DNA from 4 places in the Sporosarcina sp. 179-K 3D1 HS genome. Region 2 is predicted to be linked to each of the others. Evidence: riboswitches for the same ligand, from Rfam matches in the RefSeq annotation. Region 2 holds a riboswitch; each other region holds the start of a gene.
The links. Region 2 has a riboswitch for S-adenosylmethionine ahead of AB1K83_RS03955 (methionine ABC transporter ATP-binding protein). Riboswitches for the same ligand answer to the same signal wherever they lie in the genome.
Positions count from the first base shown of each region.

Region 1: linked by a shared signal. The riboswitch ahead of AB1K83_RS10555 (bifunctional homocysteine S-methyltransferase/methylenetetrahydrofolate reductase) and the one ahead of AB1K83_RS03955 (methionine ABC transporter ATP-binding protein) in region 2 are both predicted to bind S-adenosylmethionine.
Region 3: linked by a shared signal. The riboswitch ahead of AB1K83_RS12800 (methionine ABC transporter ATP-binding protein) and the one ahead of AB1K83_RS03955 (methionine ABC transporter ATP-binding protein) in region 2 are both predicted to bind S-adenosylmethionine.
Region 4: linked by a shared signal. The riboswitch ahead of AB1K83_RS15900 (methionine biosynthesis PLP-dependent protein) and the one ahead of AB1K83_RS03955 (methionine ABC transporter ATP-binding protein) in region 2 are both predicted to bind S-adenosylmethionine.

Region 1 is NZ_JBFEGI010000007.1:28,151-32,431, reverse strand. It holds gene AB1K83_RS10565 (c-type cytochrome) at 1-397, opposite strand, end outside; gene AB1K83_RS10560 (histidine kinase) at 665-850, opposite strand; SAM riboswitch class I at 1,053-1,158, shown strand; gene AB1K83_RS10555 (bifunctional homocysteine S-methyltransferase/methylenetetrahydrofolate reductase) at 1,274-3,133, shown strand; gene metH (methionine synthase) at 3,114-4,281, shown strand, end outside.
Region 2 is NZ_JBFEGI010000002.1:250,336-254,616, reverse strand. It holds gene AB1K83_RS03965 (MetQ/NlpA family ABC transporter substrate-binding protein) at 1-237, opposite strand, end outside; gene AB1K83_RS03960 (methionine ABC transporter permease) at 254-925, opposite strand; gene AB1K83_RS03955 (methionine ABC transporter ATP-binding protein) at 915-1,928, opposite strand; SAM riboswitch class I at 2,032-2,140, opposite strand; gene AB1K83_RS03950 (pyridoxal phosphate-dependent aminotransferase) at 2,291-3,460, shown strand; gene AB1K83_RS03945 (hypothetical protein) at 3,498-3,929, opposite strand; gene AB1K83_RS03940 (DUF2269 family protein) at 4,166-4,281, opposite strand, start outside.
Region 3 is NZ_JBFEGI010000009.1:110,555-114,835, forward strand. It holds gene AB1K83_RS12790 (toprim domain-containing protein) at 12-344, shown strand; gene AB1K83_RS12795 (thioredoxin family protein) at 359-658, shown strand; SAM riboswitch class I at 709-814, shown strand; gene AB1K83_RS12800 (methionine ABC transporter ATP-binding protein) at 1,056-2,081, shown strand; gene AB1K83_RS12805 (methionine ABC transporter permease) at 2,074-2,742, shown strand; gene AB1K83_RS12810 (MetQ/NlpA family ABC transporter substrate-binding protein) at 2,863-3,735, shown strand; gene AB1K83_RS12815 (dicarboxylate/amino acid:cation symporter) at 3,937-4,281, shown strand, end outside.
Region 4 is NZ_JBFEGI010000014.1:90,529-94,809, reverse strand. It holds gene AB1K83_RS15910 (nicotinate phosphoribosyltransferase) at 1-809, opposite strand, end outside; gene AB1K83_RS15905 (aldo/keto reductase) at 1,012-1,866, opposite strand; SAM riboswitch class I at 2,020-2,123, shown strand; gene AB1K83_RS15900 (methionine biosynthesis PLP-dependent protein) at 2,204-3,325, shown strand; gene metC (cystathionine beta-lyase) at 3,322-4,281, shown strand, end outside.

The sequences.
Region 1 (4,281 bases), on a different contig from region 2:
CATCGATGATAGCCGCACGATCTTCATCAGATAACGGATTGCCTGCAATGACGCCGGACATCACGGCAGAAGTCGGCTGTTTCAGGAATGAATCCAGATCGACGCCATGCTTGTCCTTGACGCCATCGTACGCATGCGATAGATCCGGTCCAGTCGTCCCGCCTTCGATACCGAGTGAATTGACGGCATGACAGGATAAACAACTATTCGTATTCAACACTTCTGCTTCCGCCGGCACCGATGCCTGCTCTTCGCCTTGTCCTTCTTCATTCGCCGGCTCCGTCGCGCCACTTTCGGTAGTTGCCGTCTCCTCTTTATTGCCTTGGCTAAAGTAAAAATACCCTCCAGCAAACGCCAATACAAAGGCGACAATAAAAATGATGCCGTTTGTCTTCATAAGCTTATAACCTCCTTTTCTATTGCTAATTTAATAAACTTGTATTTATAATACAACTTTATCACAGTCTTATAGGGCAGTCCCAAAACTCCTAATCACTTCATCAATTCTTCACAATTAACCGAGATGGATTTGTAACAATTTCTGTTCTGACAGGCGATCATGCGGCGTCCTTATGGCATTGCGGAAATATTCCGCAAGTTAGTAATCTATATTACCCTCTCCTACTAGCAAACAAACAAAAACGGATGGCCGAATCGCCACCCGTCAGTATTTTTCCCCTTCATCTTTAGGAAAGAGGAAAAAAGATATGCCCCCGCTTACGATCATCGCTCCGATGGTAATGAACACCCGGGATGTCGGCGGGACTTCCTGATAATTTTTACTCAACATCATCCAACCGAACGATCCGACAACTAACATGATCGGGATGATAAATTTAAGTGCTCTCAATCATTCCACCCTCTACTTCCTTTGTCATGGTTGTCTCCATAATACCATACTCCAGCAATGGAATTTGGAATCGGCAAACTGGATACAGGGTCGGACTCGTATCACCTTAAAACCGATATGCTACTAAGGAATTTAACAAAAAGACTTGACGGCACGGATTTTTAACGTTACGATGTTTTCAACAATTCAAATAAAATAAAGATTCTTATCGAGAGAAGCTGAGGGAACTGGCCCGAAGACGCTTCAGCAACCAGCCGGTCGGCAAGGTGCTACCTCCAGCAGGTCTTCGACGGCCTGGAAGATAAGAAGGAGCGAATATACACGTCTAAAGCCTTCTTTCTCGATGAAGGCTTTTTTTACTTTTAATTCGAGTTAAAGCAACTCTGCCAAGGCATAACCGTTTGTAGAAAGGGAGATCGCACTATGTCATTGCTAGAAAAACTGAAAACCGATGTTCTGACCGCCGATGGAGCAATCGGGACACTGCTTTATTCATATGGAATTGATTTTTGTTATGAAGAATTGAATGTTGAAAAGCCTGAAATCATTGAAAAGATACACCAAGATTACATCCGGGCAGGTGCCGACGTCATCCAGACGAACACGTACAGTGCGAATGCTCTGAAGCTGGCCCGCTATGGAATGGAAAACCGGGTGAAAGAGTTTAACGAAGCGGCAATACAAATTGCAAAGAAAGCGGCTGCTCCGGGTGGACAATTCGTCCTTGGCACAATCGGCGGCTTCCGCGGCATACGGAAAAGCGACGCCACGTTGCAAGAAATCCAGAAGGTCGTCCAGCAACAGGCTGAGCATCTATTGACTGGGGATCCGGACGGAATTCTCCTAGAAACCTATTATGATTTCGAAGAATTATCCGCTGTCGTTCAGATGCTTCGTACCATGACAGACACGCCGATCATTGCCCAAGTCTCGATGGAAGAGCCGGGCGTATTGCAGAACGGAATTTCCCTAAACGATGCACTTCATCAATTGGAGGCGCTTGGTGCGGATGTGGTCGGTGTCAACTGCCGTCTCGGTCCTTTCCATACAATCCAAGCTTTTGAAGAGGTCATTTTGCCGGAGAAGGCATTTTTATCCGCCTATCCGAATGCGAGCCTGCTCGACGTGGAAGATGGCCGGATTGTCTATGTATCCGAGGCGGATTATTTCGGCCGGGCCGCCCTGTCCCTTCGCAATGAAGGCGTCCGTCTGATCGGCGGTTGCTGCGGAACGACGCCGAAGCATATCGAAGCGGCGAAAAAGCAACTGGCCGGTCTCGCTCCAGTCGTAGCCAAAGAAGTGAAAAAACAAAAGCCGGTGGTCATCCGCGAAGCAAACCCGGCTATCAATGAGCCAATCCACGAAAAAGTGAAAAGAGAACGATCCGTCATTGTCGAACTGGACACACCGCGGACGTTGGAAATCGAAAAATTCATCGAAGGCGCAAATCTGCTCCACGAAGCGGGTGTCGATGCTGTCACAATGGCCGATAACTCACTCGCCTCCCCGCGAATCAGTAACGTCGCGATGGGCGCCATTCTGAAACAGCAATATAATATAAGACCACTCGTCCATATCACATGCCGCGATCGCAATCTGATCGGTCTGCAATCGCATCTGATGGGACTGGATGCGCTTGATATCCAAGATATTTTGCTTGTCACGGGGGATCCGACGAAAGTAGGCGACTTCCCAGGCGCGACCAATGTCTATGACGTGAACAGCATGGAATTGACGCAACTGACCAAGCAATTAAATGAAGGAATCTCCTTCTCCGGCAAACCGTTGAAGAAGAAAGCTTCCTTCTCAGTGGCAGCCGCCTTCAACCCGAACGTCCGGGTCGTGGAGCGTGCCGTTAAGCGTTTGGAGAAGAAAATTGAAAGTGGTGCGGATTACTTCATTAGTCAGCCGGTTTATTCTAAAGAAAAAATCGAAGAAATCTATGAATCGACCAAACATTTAGATACGCCGATTTTCATCGGCATCATGCCGTTGACCAATATCCGTAATGCGGAATTCCTGCACAATGAAGTGCCAGGCATCAAATTATCAGATGAAGTATTGGAACGGATGCGTGCTTGTGGGGAAGACCGTCAAAAATCGACGGAGGAAGGTGTCCGGATTGCCAAAGAACTGATCGATACGGCGGCGCAGCTCTTTAATGGCATTTATATCATCACGCCTTTCCTTCGTTACGATATGTCATTGGAATTGATTCAACATATAAAAGAACTTGATGCACAGAAGGAGAGGGAACTTGTCCATGCCGATTCATCCAATTGAACAACAACTACAGAAAAGAATTCTCATCATAGATGGTGCAATGGGCACGATGTTGCAAGCAGCTGACTTGACCCCCGAAGATTTCGGCGGCGAGGAGTACGATGGCTGTAACGAATTTTTGAATATTACACGACCTGACGTTCTGGATCGGATTCACCGCGAATACTTGGAGGCGGGTGCGGACATCATTTGTACCAATACATTTGGTGGCACACCGATTGTCCTCGATGATTACGACCTCGGTGATCGGGCGCATGAAATCAATTTTGAAGCGGCTCAGATCGCGAAGAAATGTGCAGAAGACTTCTCAACACCGGAATGGCCACGATTCGTCGCGGGCGCGATGGGACCGACGACCAAGACGCTTTCCGTCACAGGCGGAGCGACATTTGATGGATTGACCGAAGACTTCTATGTGCAGGCAAAAGCGCTGATCGAAGGCGGCTGCGACTTGCTATTAATGGAGACGAGCCAGGATATGCTGAATGTCAAAGCAGGCACACTCGGCATCAAGCGCGCATTCGAAGAGACCGGTAAAGAAGTCCCTGTCATGATTTCGGGTACTATTGAGCCGATGGGAACAACGTTGGCCGGCCAAAGCATTGAATCGTTCTATATTTCAATCGAACATATCAAGCCACTTTCGGTCGGTTTAAACTGTGCGACAGGTCCTGAATTCATGACCGATCATTTGCGCTCCCTATCCGACTTGGCAACGGGCTATGTCAGCTGTTATCCGAACGCCGGCCTGCCGGATGAAGAAGGGCATTACCATGAATCTCCTGAGTCCCTCTCCAAGAAGTTGGAAGGATTTGCGGAGAAAGGTTGGTTGAACTTGGTTGGTGGCTGCTGCGGTACGACCCCAGCACATATCCGTGCGATCCGGGAAGTGGTCGATGGGAAAACACCTCGCCCACGACCTGAAGAGTCGCATGGTCATGCCGTTTCGGGAATTGAACCCCTGCTCTATGATGACTCGATGCGGCCTCTCCTAGTCGGTGAACGGACGAATGTCATCGGTTCCCGGAAGTTCAAACAATTGATTGTCGATGGGAAATTTGAAGAGGCATCCGAAATCGCGCGTGCTCAAGTACGCGGCGGAGCGCATGTCATCGATATCTGTTTGGCAAACCCCGACCGGGATGAGC
Region 2 (4,281 bases):
ATTGTTCGGCTGGATATAGTCGCTAAATTCCACAATCTCCACTTCATAACCTTTTTCTTCCAGACCTGGAGTAATCGCTTTTTTCAACATATCGCTATACGGTCCCGCAGTAGCACCGAATTTCAACGTTTTCTTTTCCTCTGTAGCCGTAGTGTCTTCCGCCTTTTCTTTCCCACCACAAGCGGCGAGGGCTGCAGCCAATACAACGGCAAGAAGCGTCAATACAAATTTTCTCATTTTCTTCTCTCCTCAATTATCGTTTATCTATAGCTTTTGAAACCCGATCTCCCGTAAATTGAATTAACTGTACTAAAATGATAAGTATAGCAACTGTTACCACCATGATGGTGTTATCATAACGATAATAACCGAACCGGATGGCCAGATCCCCGATTCCCCCGCCCCCGACAAAACCTGCCATGGCCGAGTAGGCTACCAGACTGATAACTGTCAATGTAACACCTTGGACAATGCTCGACTTGGCTTCGGGCAATAGAACATTGCGGATGATCATCCACGGAGAAGCCCCAATAGCGATTGCAGCCTCAATGACTCCCTTGTCAATCTCCCTCATGGATGTTTCCACAATCCTTGCAAAAAACGGAATGGCCGCCGCCGACAAGGAAACACTCGCAGCTGCCGGGCCGATTGTGCTGCCGACAATCAGTTTAGTCAATGGTATCAAGGCGACCAGCAAAATGATGAACGGAATTGACCGCACCATATTGACAATAAAACCAAAGAAGGAATTAATCAGTGCATTCTCCAAGAACAGTCCACGATCCGTTATAAAGAGCAGAATGCCCAAAGGCAGCCCGATGACAATCGCTATTGCTAATGAAATGCCAATCATATACAGAGTTTCACCAAAAGCTTTCGTGATATCTGGTATCAATTCAACAATATGTACCATATCAATTCCCATTGTCAATCACCTCCACAATCGCTTCTTGTCCAACCATATAATCGATCGCTTTTTGAATTTCCTGCGGATCTCCTTGTAATTCCATTAAAAACGTGCCAAGCGGGCTTTCCTGAATATATTCGATAGAACCGTGCAAGAAATTCCCCTTTACATTGAAATGCTGCATCGTATCGGAAATAACACTCTTTACGGCGACATCTCCTTTAAATATCACTTTCACCAATGTTCCGGTGCACGTCTCTAAAATGGCATCCGGCACATCGAACGAAACGACACTGCTGATGAACTCTTTCGTCAACGGCTGTTTCGGATCGGAGAAAATATCATATACTTGTCCTTCTTCAATCACTTTCCCGTCCTGCATGATCGCCATCCGATCGCAAATCTCTTTTACAACGTTCATTTCGTGAGTTATCAAAACGATCGTAATTTTTAATTCACGATTGATCTTCTTGAGCAACCGTAATATTGACGTTGTCGTATTCGGGTCTAGGGCGGATGTCGCTTCATCACAAAGTAACACGGATGGATTATTGGCCAATGCACGGGCGATTCCGACCCGCTGTTTCTGTCCGCCACTTAACTGCGCGGGGTACACATTCCGTTTGTCAGCCAGACCTACCATTTCGAGCAATTCTGTAACTCGTGCCTCCACTTGATTCGCCGGCATTTTGGCTGCATGCAGGGCAAAGGCGATATTTTCAAAGACCGTTTTTTGACTGATAAGGTAAAAATGTTGAAAGATCATTCCGATTTTCAAACGGGCTTGGCGCAAGGCTCTCCCCTTCAACTTGATTAAATTCAAGTCATCGACTAAGACTGTGCCACTCGTCGGCTTTTCCAATAAATTCATACAACGGAGCAATGAGCTTTTCCCTGCGCCTGAATAACCGACAATGCCAAAAATCTCGCCTGTATGGATTTCGAGCGTGACATTGTCTACACCTTTCACGATGCCACCCTTTGTCTTGTATTCTTTTGAAAGATTTTTGATCTGGATCATTGGCTCTCCTCTTTCTACAAATCAACGGGTATCCAATTATCCGCTGAATAAATATAAAAAACCTCTTCCATTTTCATCAATGAAAGAAGCACTGAACAATATCAGCTTATCTCTCAGAATGAAAATCCACTCTGTAGGACTTGGCACCTTCCTTGTATACAAGGGGTTGCTGGACGTCATCGGGCCTTTCCCTCGGTCGCTCTGGATAAGAGTAATTATTTAATTTTTTTGACCTTAGATTAGCTTATATTTATTTAAACAATTAGTCAAGCTTATTCGACAATTTTCGCTAGTTTGCAGATAGTCCCGCATTATATGTATACTATTCTTTAAACAGATGATTGAGAAAAGAGGAAAACCAAATGGCGATTTCAAATCGATTGCAAGCGTTACCCCCACACTTTTTCACAACATTGATCGGCAAAGTTGAGGCTGCTATGGCAGAAGGCCGAGATGTCATCAATCTAGGCCGCGGAAATCCAGATCAACCGACTCCCCCGCATATTGTCAAGGCGTTGCAACAAGCGGTGGAAGACCCTGCCACCCATGGGTATTCCCCATTCAGAGGAACTAAAGAATTACGTCAGGCGGCTGCCGACTATTATCAACGGGAGTTTGGCGTGACCGTCGATCCTGAAACCGAAGTGGCTGTCCTTGGCGGCACAAAAATCGGTGTCGTCGAACTGCCGCTTGCGATTCTGAATGAAGGCGAATTATTGCTTCTTCCCGATCCCGGATATCCGGATTACTTGTCGGGTGTAAGCCTGGCTGATATCCGGTATGAAACGATGCCGCTTCTCGAGGAAAACGGATTTTTTCCTGACTATACTGCACTTTCCGATAGACAAAAACAGGAAGCAAAATTGATGTATTTGAATTATCCAAGCAACCCGACAGGCGTGACCGCCACCCTCCCATTTTTTGAAGAGACGGTCGCCTTTGCCAAAGAACATGGCATTTACGTATTGCAAGACTTCGCTTATGGCGCCATCGGATTTGACGGCAAAAAGCCGATTAGCTTTCTGCAAGCGGAAGGAGCAAAAGACGTCGGCATCGAAATGCTCTCTCTTTCCAAAATGTACAATATGGCTGGATGGAGGGTCGGATTCGCGGTTGGAAATGCGGAAATTGTGGAAGCGATCAACTTGTTGCAAGATCATTTATTCACCAGCGTCTTCCCTGCTGTCCAACGAGCGGCCATCACCGCGTTGACAGACAGTCAACAATGCGTGGAAGATTTAGTTGCACTCTATGAAAGCCGACGGAATGTCCTCGTTGCGGAATGCCGACGGATCGGATGGGACATCACCCCGCCAACGGGCTCATTCTTTGGCTGGCTACCAGTTCCGGAAGGCTTCACTAGTGAGGAATTCGCAGATCTACTGCTTTCGAAAGCGAATGTCGCCGTATCACCGGGGAATGGCTTCGGAGAGCACGGAGAAGGATATGTCCGTGTCGGATTATTGGAAAGCGAAAAGCGGATCAGGGAAGCAATTGCCCGAATTGAACAACTTGGCATCTTTTCTAAATAAAATACGACTGACGAATTCGTTTGATTCGTCAGTCTTTTCATTTTCCTCCATCCAATCGGTCAACCAGTTTTTCCAATAGTTTGTTGAGTGTATCAATATCTGGATTACATTGCTTATTTTGATCATCTTCTTTTTTCAATTGATCAATTTGCTGTTGAAGTTTTTCAAATTGTTGTTGCTGTTGTGCCTCTGCAGCCTTAGCCTCTGCTTTTTTCAATTCATCTATTTGCTGCTGGAGATTTCCAAATTGTTGTTGCTGTTGTGCATTTGCAGCTTTAGCCTCTTCTATTGCAACCGCCGCTGCTATTGTCGATATGGCATCTCCGATTGTAGCTATCAGCGATCCAACAAACGCAAGCTTTGCGGCCACTTCCACCGATCCTTCATCGGGCGGCATGCTGTTGTTATTAAGCGGCATGTTATTATGAAACGGCATGCTATTGTTATTAAATGGTGGCTGTCGGAACACACTATCCGCTCCTTACTTCTTACATTTCCGGTTCACTCTTACTATATGTAAAACCGGGCTTCCCGGGAACCTTGGACGAAGGACAGCTACGCTTATGAGCGGTTGGGAGGCAATATGAGCGCTGGCCGTACGTTATGAGCGGTCCCTCTCCTGCTCCCACGAATCAGCTGGGCCAGACGAACAAGAAAGAGGCTGCCCAGTAATTTGGACAGCCTCTACCAGTTATGTACACAACTTCACCAGATCACCGGTTTTTGCACCATCAGCCAAAGCATGATGAGTAGCAGGCCGATGTACATCCAGGAAGTGGTCATTAGGCGACTCAGGACTTGATGCTTATCCGCCGCTTGAT
Region 3 (4,281 bases), on a different contig from region 2:
CTATGGAAGAGATGAAAATCATCATTGTCGAGGGCGGATCGGATCGAAAACGTCTTTTGAAAGTCTTGGCAGAACCAGTCCATATCATATGTACAAACGGCACGGTCAGCACGTATCGACTGGAGGAGTTGTTAGAGCCTTACGAAGAGCATGAAGTCTTCGTATTTGTTGATGCGGACGAATCGGGCGAGAAAATCCGCACGTTATTCAAAAGAGAATTTCCTGAATTCTTCCATTTATATACCGATAAGATATACAAGGAAGTGGAAAAAACCCCTTATAAAACATTAGCCACGATTTTACTTGGCGCAGACTTTAAAATCCGCTCGGAATTTTTATTTTGAAGGATGAGAAATAATTGGAAATTTGGACTCGAGAAAAATGGGAAAGCCATATAGATAAGTCTCAAACGGCTGTCTATTATTTATATACGCCGATGTGTGGAACATGTGCCGTCGCCAGCAAAATGATGGAGGTCGTCGCAGCTATGAAGCCGGCTTTACCAATAGGTAAAGCAGATCTGAATTACGAGCAGTCTTTGGCTGTGGATTATGAAATCGAAAGTGTTCCTTGTCTTTTAATTCAGAAAGATGGCCGAATCGAACATAAGATTTATGCTTTCCATTCGGTTCCGTATCTTCTTGAGAAAATCGGTTGACATCAGGAGCCTTCATATGATAAATTTTGTTTTGTCATTTGAATAGTTTACTCTTATTAAGAGTGGTGGAGGGATAGTGCCCGATGAAACCCGGCAACCGTCACGCAAGTGAAATGGTGCCAAATCACGCAAAGCGGACGCTTTGAAAGATGAGAGATCGGATGGACATTCATTCCTAATGAAAACGTCAAGCCTTTCTGCCGTCTGCGGGAAGGTTTTTTATTTTTATTCAGCGGGTGTCCGATTTTGAGGGAGTTCAGATGGAAATAGTCTTTTTCCACGACGCCTGAAAGTGCCTTGATTTCTGCAAAGAACGCAGAAATACGGCAAATCGAACCCTTCGCTGTTCGATTCACAATTACGCCGAGGCGTAATTGATTTTTGTAGAGGTGAGAAGATGATTCGGTTATCAGATGTCAATAAAGAGTTCGGCACGAGTTCAACCCGTATTCGGGCAGTGGATTCTGTGTCGCTTGAAATTGCGGATGGGGAAATTTTCGGCATCATCGGATATAGTGGCGCGGGGAAAAGTACATTAATCCGTCTGTTGAATGGCCTGGAGATGCCGACCAGTGGAAATGTCTTCATCGGCGGCCGGGAAATGTCGGCAATCAAAGGCAGAGAGTTGCGGGAGGCACGGCAAAAGGTCAGTATGATCTTCCAGCATTTCAATTTGCTTTGGTCTCGCACGGTTAAAGAAAATATTGCGTTTCCGCTTGAAATCGCAGGGGTCCGAAAAGCGGACCGCGAACGGAAAGTAAATGAATTGATAGACTTGGTAGGATTGGCCGGCCGGGAAAATGCCTATCCCTCCGAATTATCGGGTGGTCAAAAACAGCGTGTCGGCATAGCCCGTGCACTGGCCAATGATCCCGAGGTCCTTCTATGTGATGAAGCGACATCCGCTCTCGATCCAGAGACGACGGATTCCATATTGGATCTGTTGACGAGCATCAATGAGCGGCTGGGGCTGACGATTGTCCTGATAACACATGAAATGCACGTCATTCGGAAAATTTGCCATCGGGTGGCTGTCATGGAGTCCGGGAAAGTTGTTGAAATGGGCAATGTCCTCGATGTTTTCCAGTCACCACAAGCCGAGATTACCAAGCGCTTCGTCTCCCAGTTGACGGAGCCAGCTGAAACGAAGCAGGCGTTAAGCCATATGAAGGAAGAAATACCAACCGGTGAATTGATCAAACTTGTTTTCGTTGGAGAGCAAACAGAACAACCGGTCCTCGCCAGTCTCATCCGGAAATTTACAATCGATGTTAATATTGTGCAAGGCAATATTTCGACGACGCGGGGCGGGGCTTATGGAACGTTGATCCTTCAGTTCGTTGGTGAGAAGACATTGATTGCCGAAGCGATTCACTATCTTCATGAGCAAGGTGTCCAGACGGAGGTGATCGGCAATGATTGAGGAATGGTTTCCAAATGTGAAATGGGACAAAATGTGGGAAGCGACCTATGAGACATTGTATATGTCGGCCATTTCAACGTTTTTCACATTCGTACTAGGGATTGCGCTCGGCGTGCTGCTGTTTTTATCAAGTCCCGGGCAGCTATGGAAAAATAGATTCGTCAACGTCGTAACAGGCGCGGTCGTCAATATATTCCGCTCGATTCCTTTTATCATCCTGATCATATTGTTAATACCATTTACAACATTCCTCGTTGGCACGATGCGTGGACCGAATGCAGCGTTGCCAGCCCTGATCATCGGGGCCGCGCCGTTTTATGGCAGAATGGTGTTGATAGCTTTGCAGGAAATCGATAAAGGCGTTATTGAAGCTGCCAAGTCGATGGGCGCAAAAACGCGGACGATCATTTTTAAAGTGTTACTTCCGGAATCCATGCCAGCGCTCATCTCAGGCATCACGGTGACTGCTATTGCGCTTGTCGGATATACCGCCATGGCGGGAATCATCGGGGCGGGAGGTCTTGGAAATCTTGCCTATCTGGATGGTTTCCAACGTGGTCGAGATGACGTTACATTAATGGCGACCATTTTAATCTTAATCATTGTTTTCATTATCCAAATGATTGGAGACATGATTGTCAAGCAGTTGGACAAACGGTAATACTTCAGGGAATAACAGGAAACCTTGTACATACTTATGAAAAGTCGGGCAACGTGTCGACAGTAGGTTACGGGTTCCCTGTTTACTATAAAAACCAAACAATAAAGGAGAATGAACTAGATGAAGAAGCTTTTAGCTGGAATCCTATTTGCGATACTTGTCCTGTCCCTTGCCGCTTGCGGAACGAAAGATACAGGAACTAGCGGTCAAAGTACAACTGACGGAGCAAATAAAGGGGAAGAAAACAAACAAGAAGAATTGACTAAAATTGTTGTTGGAGCTTCCAATACACCACATGCGGTTATTCTAGAAGAAGCTAAGCCATTATTGGAGGAAAAAGGTTTTGAACTGGAAATTGAAACCTATCAAGACTATGTATTGCCGAACAAAGATTTAGAATCAAAAACTTTGGATGCGAACTACTTCCAACATATCCCGTATCTGGAAGGTCAAATTGCAGATTTTGGCTATGATTTTGTCAATGCAGGGGCTATCCACATCGAACCGATCGGCGTGTATTCCCAAAAATACAAAACTCTTGAGGAATTACCGGAAGGTGCAACTATCTTAATCAGTAATTCGGTCTCTGACCATGGTCGCGTGCTTGCCATGCTGGAAGAGAATGGGCTTATCAAACTGAAAGACGGCGTGGAGAAAGTGAAAGCGGAGTTGGAAGATATTGTGGAGAATCCAAAAAATCTTCAATTCGATCCGAACTATGAGCCTGCATTGATGCCCCAACTGTACAATAATGGGGAAGGCGATGCACTTCTCATCAACTCAAACTATGCCATTGACGCAGGTTTAAATCCGTTGGAAGACGCAATTGCACTTGAAGAAACAGACTCGCCTTATGTTAATATCATCACTGTCCGTGAAGGCGATGAAAACAAAGATTCGATCAAAGCGTTGGTTGAAGTGTTGAAGTCGAAAGAAATTCAAGATTTCATCCTGGAAGAGTGGGGCGGCTCAGTCGTTCCAGTGGAACAATAATTATCTTGGCTGTCTCGATCCGGTTTTCCGGTGTCGAGGCAGCTTTTTATATTGGTTAAACCACCCTTTCCCATGCAGGTTCTATGATGATAAAGATTGAAAAATACAAATGTTTTTCACACTATTCCCAAGCCCATAAAGATATGATAAGGTGATTTTGCTTATAAAATAATACATCTGTTCATTTGAGGAGGACATATAGTGAAGTGGAAAATTGGTCTGATCGGGAGAATCCTGATTGCTATCGGATTGGCCGTGGGAATGGGAATCCTCCTTCCGAACATACATGAGGGGCTCGCTACGAATTTCACCCGTCTTTTTGCTACGTTCAATATGCTATTCGGTGGGTTTCTTAATTTTATCGTGCCCCTGATCATTATCGCTTTCATCGCGCCGGGGATTGCAAAGCTTGGGACGGGGTCCGGGAAACTGCTCGGTCTTGCTACGGTTTTTGCTTATCTCTCCACTATTTTTGCAGGGGTTCTGGCTTATTTTGTGGCAACGACCCTGTTGCCGAATGTGATTCATAAACCGGGCGATTCAGTT
Region 4 (4,281 bases), on a different contig from region 2:
AACGCAATATCGCCGCTATCTAGCCGGATGCCTTGGAAGTTGATTTGATCCCCGAGTTCCTTCGCCACTTGGATGGCAGTCGGCACACCGATTTTCAGCGTATTGTAGGTATCCACTAAGAACACACAATCTTTATGGCGCTTGGCGTAGGAATGAAATGCTTCATACTCGCTTTTATATGCTTGGACCATGGAATGGGCATGCGTCCCTGCCACCGGAATGTCAAACCGCTTCCCCGCCAGGACATTACTCGTCGCTTCGATGCCGCCAATATATGTAGCACGTGCGCCCCAAATCGCCGCGTCCATCTCATGCGCCCGGCGCGTCCCGAATTCCATGACCACTTCATCTTTCACCACTTGCTTGATACGGCTCGCTTTCGTCGCAATCAACGTCTGGTAGTTGACGATATTCAGTATAGCCGTTTCAATCAGCTGCGCCTGGATTAACGGAGCTTCCACCCGCATGATCGGTTCATTTGCAAAAACGAGCTCGCCCTCTACCATTGAATAGATATCACCCGTAAAACGGAGTTCTTTCAAATACGCCAAGAAATCTTCCTGATATCCAACCTCATTTCGAAGATAGGCAAGGTCACTCTCGGTGAAACGAAGTTCCCGCATATAATCAAGAACACGTTCCAAGCCTGCAAAAAGAGCATAGCCATTCCCGAATGGCAATTTCCTGAAAAACAGTTCAAACACGGCTTTCCGATTATGGATTCCGTCTGCCCAATAGGATTCCGCCATATTGATCTGATAAAGATCTGTATGTAATGTCCAGCTATCGTTTGTATAGTTCGAACTCATCGCAATCTCCTTCTTCCACTTCCAAATGTGTATTAGTATACACCAGTATACTACATGTACCCGGAATCTGGCCGGTTCTAACCTATAGGGGAGCCAATATCCATTGTTCCTGGGCGCGCCACAGGAGTTATGAGAGTTTGCGCGGGATTCTGAGCGCTCCATACAAAAAGTGCCGGGCAGCCGCCCGACACTTTTCATTTTCTTATCGTTTCATGATGACCCCTGTAAAATCGAAATTATCCGGATCCGGGCCGACCCTTTTGTTTTCATTCAGCGACCCGATATTTTCCATCTCTTCTGCAGTCAGTTCGAAATCAAAGACTTTTGTATTGTCGATGATCCGGCTTTGCGTCACTGATTTCGGAATCGTCACGACGCCGTTCTGCAAGTCCCAGCGCAGCATGACTTGCGCTGTTGTTTTGCCGTATTTTTCAGCAATTTCAACCAACACCGGATTCTCCAGTAATTGTCCCCGCATGAGAGGAGACCAGGCCTCCAACTGAATGCCGTTTTCTTTGCAGAATGCCAGGAGTTCGACTTGTGTCAAGCATGGATGATATTCGACCTGGTTGACCATCGGATTAATTTCAGCCTCGGCCATCAGGTCCTCCAGATGGTGTATATTGAAGTTGCAGACGCCGATAGCCCGAGCACGTCCGTCTTTGTATAATTTCTCGAGCGCCTTCCAAGTGTCTTTGTACTTTCCAGGTTCCGGCCAATGAATCAAATACAGATCCACGTACTCAAGATCCAATCGTTTCAAGCTGTCATCGAATGCTTCTAATGTAGCCTCATAGCCCTGATCCGAATTCCATACTTTGGTTGTAACGAAGATTTCTTCACGGGGAACACCCGATTCTTTGATTCCTCGTCCGACACCTTCTTCATTACGGTAAATTGCGGCCGTATCAATGCTACGGTACCCTGCTTCCAATGCCCATTTCACCGCATCGACCACTTCTTGCCCTTCCTTGGATTGATAAACCCCCAAGCCCATCCACGGCATTTTCACACCGTTAGCCAAGGTAGCGCAATCCTGCAAATGTTTCGCCACCATTCCTACCCCTCCTACACTATGTAATACGACCATATTATCATAAGGTACCGGTACACCACAGAGGGATGCTTCCAGCGAAAATACCCTTGCAATAAAAACATCCTCGTGATAGAGTTGGATAAATCAATCTTATCAAACAACTTCATATCTGTATTCTTATCCAGAGAGACGGAGGGATTGGCCCTACGATGTCTCGGCAACCAGCCTATTGAGGTATGGTGCTAATTCCAATAGGCGAACTGCCTTGAAGATAAGGAGATTGACTTCATAAATTCTGAGGGTCCTCTTCTTCGAAAAGGGCGCTCTTTTTTATTCCATTAAGAAAAGGATGAATATGATGACGAAGAGAAGCTTGGCAACAACGTTAGTGCAACTGGGGAACCATAGCGACGTGAAAACAGGGGCGATCAACCCGCCGATTTATTTATCCACCGCCTATAAGCATGATGGCATCGGAAAAACGACCGGATACGATTACACGCGGACGAAAAACCCTACCCGAACGATACTGGAAGAAGGTATTGCCAAACTGGAAAGCGGGGATGCGGGATTCGCCTGTAGTTCCGGGATGGCCGCTATCCAATTGGTCCTTTCTCTCTTCCGCTCGGGCGATGAAATCATCTGTCCCGAAGACATTTACGGGGGGACCTATCGCCTTTTAGACTACTATTCTGATGTGTATTCAATTCATACAACATATACTGACTTTTCCAAGATTGAAGAAGTGGAAAAATGTATTACCGAAAACACTCGTGCATTGTTTATCGAAACACCGACAAACCCACTTATGCAGGAAATCGATCTTGAGACGTATGCACAACTCGCGAAGCAACACGGTCTTCTATTAATTGTAGATAATACTTTCTTGACGCCCTATTTCCAGCGTCCTATCGAATATGGAGCAGATATCGTCCTACATAGCGCCACGAAATATATTGGAGGGCATAATGATGTTCTAGCCGGCCTGGTTGTGGCGAAAGGCGAAGAGTTGTGCGAGCAATTAGGGAAAAATCATAACGCAATCGGGGCGGTACTCTCCCCTTCCGATTCATGGCTCGTCATACGCGGCCTGAAAACCCTCCATTTGCGAATGAAACAGCATGACGCAAATGCGAAGGCGATTGTGAAATATTTGGAGAGCGAACCGAAAGTGAGCGAAGTCCTCTACGCGGGGCAAGGTGGAATGCTATCGTTCCGCTTACAAGAGAGCGCATGGGTTGGCCCATTCTTAGAAAACATTCAGCTCATCACATTTGCGGAGAGTCTGGGTGGCGTGGAAAGCTTCATCACGTATCCCACAACGCAAACCCACGCGGACATCCCGGAAGAAGAGCGGATACGGCGCGGCGTCTGCGACCGGCTACTGCGTTTTTCGGTCGGTGTGGAAGAAGCGGAAGATTTGATTGACGACTTGAAGCAAGTATTCGCGAAATTGGAAAGCGAGGTACCCCAACCATGAGCAATCAACGATTGGAAACGAAATTCATCCATGCTTCAACGAGCGGTGACTTTGAACAGAAAACTGGGGCGGTAAATGTTCCGATTTATTTGTCGTCCACATTCCATCAGGAGAATTTTGATTCATTCGGCCCGTATGATTATAGCCGCTCGGGCAATCCGACGAGGGATGCGCTCGAAAAGACAATCGCCGAGTTGGAGGGCGGTGCAAGAGGGCTCGCATTCGCATCAGGGATGGCAGCCATTTCTTCCGCTTTCATGTTGTTGAAATCCGGGGACCATATCGTCGTGACAGAGGATGTGTATGGCGGAACGTTCCGTTTCATTACTCAAGTATTGACGAAGTTTGGCATTGAGCACACCTTTGTCGACCTGGCGGATTTGGAAGCGACCGCACAAGCGATTCAACCGAATACGAAAGTGATTTATATGGAGACGCCATCGAACCCACGCCTCGGCATTACGGATATCGCCGGAATCGTGGAGATCGCGAAAGCGAATGGCTGCCTAACCTTCTTGGACAATACGTTCATGACACCGCTCTACCAACGGCCAATCGAACTTGGTGTCGATATCGTACTGCATAGCGCAACGAAATTCCTGTCCGGCCATAGTGATATCATAGCCGGACTAGCCGTGACGAAAGATGAAGAACTCGGCAACCAGCTCGCCTTCATCCAAAACTCATTTGGTGCGATCTTGGGAGCACAAGACTCGTTCTCCCTAATCCAAGGCATCAAAACACTTGGCGCACGGTTGGCACAGTCGTCCGCTTCCGCGAAGAAAATCGCCGCCTATTTGAATGAACACCCGCTTGTCGAACACGTTTTTTATCCAGGATTGACCGGCCATCCGGGCCATGCCATCCATGCCTCCCAATCTTCTGACGCGGGTGCGGTCCTGTCGTTTCGATTGCCGAACCGAGAAACGGCCAAAGCCTTTGTTGACCAAGTCCAA